Regions from separate parts of the Laceyella putida genome, predicted to be linked through region 1. Evidence: a T-box and tRNA genes for the amino acid it is inferred to sense, from the RefSeq annotation. Region 1 holds a T-box; the other holds one or more tRNA genes.
The links. The T-box of region 1 lies ahead of leuS (leucine--tRNA ligase). A T-box ahead of a tRNA ligase gene usually reads a tRNA of that ligase, here a tRNA-Leu.

Region 1 (4,407 bases):
ATTCCAAATCGCGGTCCGGCGGTGCCGCAAACAAGATGAAGAGCCGCGCCGTATCCGCGCCGTACTTTTCAATGATCTCCAACGGGCTCACCACATTGCCTTTGGACTTCGACATCTTGAAGCCGTCTTTCAAGACCATCCCTTGTGTCAACAAGCTTTTGAATGGCTCATCCACATGAACCAATCCCGCATCATACAAGACTTTGGTAAAGAAGCGGGAATAGAGCAAATGCAGAACCGCGTGTTCAATCCCGCCGATGTACTCATCCACAGGCAACCATTTCGCCGCTTTTTCCGGCGAGAAAGGCATGTTCTCATTCTTCGCATCGGTATAGCGCATAAAGTACCATGAAGAATCAACAAACGTATCCATGGTATCCGTTTCACGGCGCGCCGGTTTGCCACAGCTGGGGCACGTGGTATGCACAAATGTATCCGAAGTGGTCAACGGATTGCGTTTCCCGTCAAACACCACATCTTCCGGCAAAATGACGGGCAACTGCTCTTTGGGAACCGGAACAGTGCCGCACGCATCACAATAAATGATCGGGATCGGCGTACCCCAATACCGTTGGCGGGAGATGAGCCAGTCACGCAACCGGTAGGTCGTCGTCCAACCGCCTTGGTTCCGCTCTTCCAAGTGCTGGGCGATCGCCTTTAACGCTTGCCGGTTTGGCATACCGTCAAATTCCCCCGAGCCGACCAACACCCCGTCTTCGGTAAAAGCTTCCGCCAATGGCTCAGCCAGCGCTTCACCTTCCACCGGTTGAATCACGGTCTTGATCGGCAACGCGTATTTGGTCGCAAACTGGAAGTCCCTCTCATCATGCGCCGGCACTCCCATCACTGCACCAGTGCCATAATCCAGCAATACATAATTGGCCACCCAGATGGGCACCTTTTCTCCCGTAAGCGGATGTTTCGCATAGGCTCCGGTAAAGAGGCCCACTTTTTCCGCCTCCGTGGATGTCCGTTCGATTTCGGACTGTTTTTTCATCTGCTCGATAAAGGCGAGCACGTCCGCTTCGGTCTCCTTGCCTTTCACGAGGCGCGGCACCAAGGGATGCTCAGGCGCCAACACCATGTAAGTCACCCCGAACAAGGTGTCGGGACGGGTGGTAAAGACTGTCACTCGCTCGTCCCCGCATTCGGGAATGGTGAAGGTCACATGCGATCCTTCACTTTTGCCAATCCAGTTGCGTTGCATCGCCCGCACCCTGTCGGGCCAATCAGGCAAGCGGTCCAAACCTTCCAGCAGGCGTTCCGCATAATCCGTAATGCGCAGGAACCATTGCTCCAGCTCTTTTTTGGTCACTTCCGAATCACAGCGCCAGCACTTGCCGTCTTCCACCTGTTCATTGGCGAGTACCGTATTGCAGTCCGGACACCAGTTGACAGACGCTTTTTTGCGGTAAGCCAACCCGCGTTCATAGAACAGCAAGAACAGCCATTGGTTAAATTTATAGTAATCGGGCAAGCAAGTGCCCAAGTAACGCTCCCAATCATAGGAAGCGCCGATCAAAGCTTGTTCTTTGCGGATTCGCTCCATATTGGACAATGTCCACTCGCGCGGATTGACGCCCCGGTTGATCGCCGCGTTTTCCGCAGGCAGGCCAAACGCATCCGCCCCCATCGGGTGCAATACGCGATAACCGTTCATGCGGCGGAAACGCGCCACCACATCACCAATGGAATAAACGCGCATATGCCCCATATGCAACCCTTCTCCGGAGGGATAAGGGAATTGCTCCAACGCGTAATATTTGGGTTTACTCTCATCTTCATCCGTCTGGTACAGGTTGGCTTCCTGCCACCTCCGCTGCCATTTGCTCTCGATTTCTTTTGGCGAATACTCTCTCATGACACTTACGCTCCTGTCCTAAAAAATATAAAACCTCCCGCCCCTAGACTTAGCTAGGGACGGGAGGTTGGATTTAACAATTCCCGCGGTACCACCCTAATTAGTACCAAATGAAGTACTCACTCAAAATCCGCTAACGGGGATGAACCGCCAAAGGGTACTAAACATCCGCGTTCCCCTTCGGAGCGATAAGACGAGTTCATCTACTGTCTCAGGTTGACTCGCACCGACCGTCAACTCTCTGGACTGAGCCACGTAAACTACTACTCCTTATCATTGCCGTAAAAACCTTGTGTTTTCTCTAATTATATGCAAATGGGAAAATCAGTGTCAACGCATTATGGCAAATTTATCTCCACTATTGAACCTGCACTTGCTGAGCGTCGCCCCATAAGCGTTCCAGGCCATAAAATTCACGCTCATCTTTGTGGAAAACATGCACGACCACATCCCCGAGGTCAATGAGAACCCAGCGAGCATCCTGGTATCCTTCGATCCCTTTAAGTGGTAGGTTGAGTTCGGCGACTTTCTCTTTGATGCCATTGACAATCGCTTGCACCTGCGTCTGCGAATTTCCGTGGCAGACAACAAAGTAATCGGCAAACACCGATAACCCACGAATATCAAGGACCGTCACATCTTGGGCTTTTTTCTCCTCGGCAGCGGTGGCCGCCAATTGCGCGATTTCCACTACGTTCAAATAGATTCCTCCCTTAGTTCCGTTTGAGTCACTTGATCTAGCAACCAGTTGCGCGTAAAGAGGGTCAACGGATACACTTTCTGCCCCTTTTGAATCAAAAAGAGGATGGTGTTATCCAGTGCTTTGATCATCGCTTGATCCAAGTTCGACATTGCCAGCCCTCTCACTTCATCCACACCCGGGAAACGGCGCCCCGGTTCAATGTAGTCGGCCAACCAGATCACTTTCTCCAGAAGTGACATGTGCGGGCGGCCCGAAGTGTGGTATTGGATGGCGTTCAGGATATCTTGATCGAGAATGCCAAATTCCTCACGCGCCACGATGGCCGCAACCGGGCCATGCCATAATTCTTTATTGTATTGCAGTAGATCTTTGGGTAAGTCTGTGGCCTGAATCTTCGCTGACAGTGTGTCATCAGGCCAGAACTTGCAATAATCATGCAGGATGCTCGCCACGACGGCGGGGTAAGGGTCCATTCCCAGTCGGGTCGCCAATGCCACGGCGGTCTCCTTGACTCTGAGCGTATGTTCCCACCGCGACTTCGGCATTTGTTCTTTTGTAGCTTGCAATAAAATCTCAAGATCCATACAACCCATGCTCCCTCATATACTGGTAAACGGAATCCGGAACGAGGTAACGCACTGATTTTCCTTGGCGAAGACGCTGGCGGATCTCAGTGGAGGAAATATTGGTTTCAATCGCATCCGGTATCCAGTGAAGGGAATTTTTCACCTCGGCTGGCAATGTTTCCACTTCCACGCCCGGACGCCCCAAGCCAATCACTTGGACAAACTGTAGGATTTCCTTTATTTTATACCAATTTGGCAAATCTTTCACCATATCCGCCCCAACAAGCAGGTAAAATTCCACACCAGGATGGGATTCGCGCAACACCCGCAACGTATCGTAGGTATAAGACGGACCCTCCCGCTCCAACTCCATCGTCGACAGGTGAAAGCAAGGATGGCACCGAACGGCCAAGTGGACCATATGGACGCGATGGGAAGCGGCCGTAATTTGCTTGTCTAACTTGTGTGGTGGTTCAGCTGCGGGGATAAACCAGACCTGATCCAAGGCGGCCACTTCACGCGCTTGCTCCGCCAAGATGAGGTGACCCATGTGGATGGGGTCAAAGGTCCCACCAAAAATCCCTACCTTCATGGTGATTCACTCTTTCTATTCCCTTTTTCCCGTTAAGGCAACCTCCAACACTTGCCGCATCACCCCAACCGGCGCCGGGGCGTCCAACCAAAGCTCCAAGGCCAATGCCGCCTGATGAAGGAGCATCCCTTCTCCCGTATGGATGGCGGCCCCTTTGGCTTCCGCCGCTTGCAACAAGGTGGTCATCCGCGGATGGTAGACCAGGTCGCTTACCAGTTGGTCGGCGTTCAACCACTCAACGGGAATGGGCGTCGCTTCAGTATCTGGCACCATCCCTACCGAGGTGGTGTTAATGATCAGTGTCGCTTTCTTAATCTCGGACTGGCAATCCGCCATGGCCACCGCTTTGGTCTGGGTATGGCGCGACAGATGGTGCGCCAGCTCTTCCGCTTTGACGATGGTGCGGTTGGCAATCGCAATGGAGGAAACGCCAGCCGCGGCCAACGCATAGCCCACTGCCCGGGCCGCTCCGCCCGCCCCCAAAATAACCACCCGCTGTTCCGTTAGCGGGAGGGAATGTTGCTCTTGCAACGAGCGGAGATAGCCCGCCCCATCCGTGTTATAGCCAATCCATTTGCCGTCCTGTTTCACGACCGTGTTGACGGCCCCTATCTCGCGCGCCGTTTCATCCAGCCCGTCCAAATATTCCATAATCGCGACTTTATGGGGAATGGTAACGTTCCAT
Region 2 (4,407 bases), on a different contig from region 1:
TTGGCACGTTTGGTAAAGTAGATGACACATGCCCCAATCAGTAACAAACTGAAACCCACTCCTGCCTGAAAAGGATAAGATGTCGCCGTTTTCGGTAATTTTCCGCCTTTAGTTGGTGGGTTGTTCCCCGGATTGTTCCCTGGGTTATTTCCTGGGTTATTTCCCGGATTGTCTCCAGGGTTGTCTCCCGGATTGTCCCCAGGGTTGTCTCCCGGATTGTCCCCAGGGTTGTCCCCAGGATTGTCCCCAGGGTTGTCCCCAGGATTGTCTCCAGGATTGTCTCCCGGGTTGTCCCCAGGGTTGTCCCCAGGGTTGTCCCCAGGATTGTCTCCAGGATTGTCTCCCGGGTTGTCCCCAGGATTATCTTTTCCACAAGCACCAAATTGCAACCTCGCGATCATCGATTTGCCGAGTTGCGTGCCATCCGCCCTTAATACCAATTTGACTGCATAATTTTTCGATTGCTTGGATGCCGGAACAGATTGTTTGATGGAAAACTGCTTGTTATCCATCGCATTGGCAACCTCACCTGACTTAACCAGTTTCCCTTGGGAAAGGTTGCTGTCCCCTTTTGGCAGCTCATAGATTTGATAGAGCACATCGTAATCGGTTTCTGCTGGCACGGGTCCGAGTTTATCCGTGAACGGACCGATTTTGGCATCCATATACAGAGTAGTACAATCATCGTCAAAGCGCAAAATGGTCAAAAAATTGGCATTCTTCAGCGCATCTGCGCGCATTTTGAGTGAAGTGCCACTCTGCGACGCATTTGAAATACTTGGAGAAGCAATCAACAACACACATGCCATCAAATACATGACTACCCATTTAGAAAAGTTTTTAATCATGTATGTATCCCTCCCTTATGCTTAATTTATTTTCAACGCACAATTAGTTATTCCTTCTACAAAAAACAAAAAAAGGGAAAAATTCAAACGAACAATATAATCCCCACCAAAAAACTTTTTTACACAAAGCCTTCCATGACATTATCCCGCTGAAGTAGATTTTCTAACCTTTGGTAAAATGCAAAAAACAGCGGACTAACGTCCGCTGTTTCGCCTTGGCGTGCCCTGGAAGATTCGAACTCCCGACCTTTTGATCCGTAGTCAAACGCTCTATCCAGCTGAGCTAAGGGCACATATATCATTGGAGCGGAAGACGGGATTCGAACCCGCGACCCTCGCCTTGGCAAGGCGATGCTCTACCCCTGAGCCACTTCCGCATATAATGGGGCGACCGATGGGAATCGAACCCATGAATGCCGGAGCCACAATCCGGTGCGTTAACCACTTCGCCACGGCCGCCAAGATAAGTGGCGGAGCTGACGGGATTCGAACCCGCGATCTCCTGCGTGACAGGCAGGCATGTTAGGCCTCTACACCACAGCTCCTCATCATGGTGACCCGTAGGGGATTCGAACCCCTGCATGCTAGCGTGAAAGGCTAGTGTGTTAAACCGCTTCACCAACGGGCCAATATCTGGAGCTTCCTACCAGGCTCGAACTGGTGACCTCTTCCTTACCATGGAAGCGCTCTACCGACTGAGCTAAGGAAGCATGTTGGCTCCTCAGGTAGGACTCGAACCTACAACCTACCGGTTAACAGCCGGTTGCTCTGCCATTGAGCTACTGAGGAACATCTGGAGCGGGTGAAGGGAATCGAACCCTCGCATTCGGCTTGGAAGGCCGATGTTCTACCACTGAACTACACCCGCAAGGATGGTGCGGTCGGCGAGACTCGAACTCGCACGATCAGGGATCACTACCCCCTCAAGATAGCGTGTCTGCCAATTCCACCACGACCGCAAAAGAGTGGTGAGCCATGAAGGACTCGAACCTTCGACACCCTGATTAAAAGTCAGGTGCTCTACCAACTGAGCTAATGGCTCAAATTCAAATGGTGGAGGGAGTAGGATTCGAACCTACGAAGGCGAAGCCAGCGGATTTACAGTCCGCCCCATTTGGCCACTTTGGTATCCCTCCATATGGTGGAGCTAAGCGGATTCGAACCGCTGACCCCCTGCTTGCAAGGCAGGTGCTCTCCCAGCTGAGCTATAGCCCCAAATTGCTCTAGTGCACCCAGACCGACTCAAACAATAGGCCTCATGTTTATCAAGCGTACGCTCGAACCAACTGGGCTATAGGCTTTTGAGCCTTGATTGGGTTGCTCACGAGATACTAATTTACCATGCTTCACCCAAAAATGCAATACCCTAACCCCATTTTTTTATTCCTTTTTTGCATAAAAAATCTATTTAGCAAATCATATAGCCCAAACATAAGACCAACAGCGAAATCCATCGCCACTTCTCAGGTCCAACCATCGTCTTGGCGGGTTGCCCGTCTGCTTTTATCGCGCATTTTTGATCCGGATGAATAAATCGAGCCAAACCGATCCACAAGAATTCGTTAATTTAATTTCAAACGCGACGTTTATTTTACACTCTTTACGTCAAACACGCCCCTTGGCGACCGAAACTTTCAAACTAATATAAATTGAGCTATAATTTAATCGGGATGAAAAATTATAAAAATCATGGGAGGTGAATCGGGTTGAGTAGAAAAGAAATGGGCTTTTGTCTGCTGGCCCTGCTGCTCTGTCTGTTGGTGAACCCGATGCAAGGGCTAGCGAAGCAACGCCACACCGCTTCATCCTTCTCAGCCATTGAGGTGAAACGCCAATTGCGAGCCGCCTGGATCGCCACCGTAACCAATATTGATTGGCCCTCCAAAACCGGTCTTAGCAAAGAACAACAACAAGCCGAGTTTAACTCTCTCTTGGATGAATTGAAAAAAATGGGCATCAATGCGGTGATTGTCCAAGTGAGACCAACGGCTGATGCCTTTTATCCCTCCACGCTCAATCCTTGGTCCAAATATTTGTCGGGAACGCAAGGCATATCGCCGGGCTACGATCCCCTCGCTTTTATGGTGCAAGCCGCGCATAAGCGCAACATGGAGTTTCATGCCTGGTTCAATCCCTATCGGGTCAGCATGGATACCCAACTCTCCTCACTCGTCCCGAACCATCCGGCGCGCCAACACCCCGATTGGGTGGTTACTTACAGTGGCAAGCTCTGGTATGACCCGGGGATTCCAGCAGTGCGGGCGCATATTGTCGACAGCATCAAGGAAGTGGTTCAGAACTACGATATCGATGCCGTTCACTTTGATGATTATTTTTATCCTTATCCGGATGGCACCGACTTTCCAGATGAGAAGACATACCAAACCTATGGGCAAACCACCTTTCCCAATAAAGCGGATTGGCGGCGTAACAATGTGAATCAATTGGTCAAAGAAGTGGATCAACAAATTAAACAGTTAAAGCCTTATGTGAAGTTTGGCATCAGTCCATTTGGCATCTGGCGCAACAAGTCAACCGACCCCACCGGATCAGACACGTCCGGCTTTCAAGCCTACGACTCCCTTTACGCTGATTCCCGCACATGGATTCGCCAAGGCTGGATCGATTATATCGCCCCACAAATTTATTGGAATATCGGTTATGCGGCTGCCGCTTATGAAAAGCTCGTTCCCTGGTGGGCCAATGAAGTGAATGGAAGGGCAACGCACTTGTACATTGGGCATGCCGTCTACAAGATCGGCAGCAATACGGAATGGAACCATCCTGATGAAATCCCCAACCAACTGCAATTGAATCAACAATACCCCCAAGTGAAAGGAAGCATCTTCTTCAGCACAAAAGACTTGTTAAAAAATCCATTGGGCTTTGCCGAACGTTTGCGCACAGATCTATATCGATATCCGTCCCTTATTCCTGTCATGCCTTGGTTGGGTGGACAAGCTCCCTCCGCCCCCACCCTTCTTTCCGCAATACGCGGAAGCGGCGGAACCACCCTGACATTTGCCGATAACGCCAACCAGACGAGTTATTTTGTGATTTATCGGTTTGCACAAGGTGACACGATTTCTCTTGACCAACCCCGACATATTGTGGGTACCATGCGGAAAACGGTATCCGGATCCACTCCGCAAATTTTTCAGGATGAAACGGCGGAGGCTACGAAGTCTTACACCTATCTCATCACGGCTGTCGATCGCCTCCATCACGAAAGCAACGCCAGCAACGCTATTCAACTTCGCTCTTTTTCAGTGAAGTGATTCCTTTTCTCCTACCCTTGTAAAAAGGGGATTTCTTTTTTAAAAAGAGGTTGCCGGCCGCATTGCTTTGCTATATTCTAAAAATTAAACATACGAATGAGGTGATGGATAATATGTCGAAATGTTTCCGCTTTTTCTTGCAGTCAATGTCCATGAATCGGGAAGCCCAATTCTTAAAAGACCTTCATGCGCAAGAAACGGTGAAGAAGGCCCAGAAGAAACGGAATCATTTGCGACGAGTGAAATAAGCGCGTTCGTTCATCCACTTCGCCCCCATCCAA

Region 2: it encodes a tRNA-Leu, which carries the amino acid that the T-box ahead of leuS (leucine--tRNA ligase) is inferred to sense. The anticodon was not compared.

Annotation. Positions count from the first base shown of each region.
Region 1 covers NZ_JBHTBW010000015.1:86,105-90,511, forward strand. Annotated here, with positions in the region: gene leuS (leucine--tRNA ligase) at 1-1,861, opposite strand, end outside; T-box leader at 1,914-2,147, opposite strand; gene rsfS (ribosome silencing factor) at 2,220-2,552, opposite strand; gene yqeK (bis(5'-nucleosyl)-tetraphosphatase (symmetrical) YqeK) at 2,558-3,148, opposite strand; gene ACFQNG_RS05830 (nicotinate-nucleotide adenylyltransferase) at 3,138-3,722, opposite strand; gene ACFQNG_RS05835 (shikimate dehydrogenase) at 3,738-4,407, opposite strand, start outside.
Region 2 covers NZ_JBHTBW010000036.1:226-4,632, forward strand. Annotated here, with positions in the region: gene ACFQNG_RS11650 (hypothetical protein) at 1-848, opposite strand, end outside; tRNA gene ACFQNG_RS11655 (tRNA-Arg) at 1,065-1,141, opposite strand; tRNA gene ACFQNG_RS11660 (tRNA-Gly) at 1,151-1,225, opposite strand; tRNA gene ACFQNG_RS11665 (tRNA-His) at 1,232-1,307, opposite strand; tRNA gene ACFQNG_RS11670 (tRNA-Asp) at 1,317-1,393, opposite strand; tRNA gene ACFQNG_RS11675 (tRNA-Glu) at 1,400-1,476, opposite strand; tRNA gene ACFQNG_RS11680 (tRNA-Thr) at 1,483-1,558, opposite strand; tRNA gene ACFQNG_RS11685 (tRNA-Asn) at 1,563-1,637, opposite strand; tRNA gene ACFQNG_RS11690 (tRNA-Gly) at 1,643-1,716, opposite strand; tRNA gene ACFQNG_RS11695 (tRNA-Leu) at 1,722-1,807, opposite strand; tRNA gene ACFQNG_RS11700 (tRNA-Lys) at 1,815-1,890, opposite strand; tRNA gene ACFQNG_RS11705 (tRNA-Tyr) at 1,900-1,984, opposite strand; tRNA gene ACFQNG_RS11710 (tRNA-Ala) at 1,988-2,063, opposite strand; gene ACFQNG_RS11715 (glycoside hydrolase family 10-like protein) at 2,570-4,126, shown strand; gene ACFQNG_RS11720 (hypothetical protein) at 4,240-4,374, shown strand.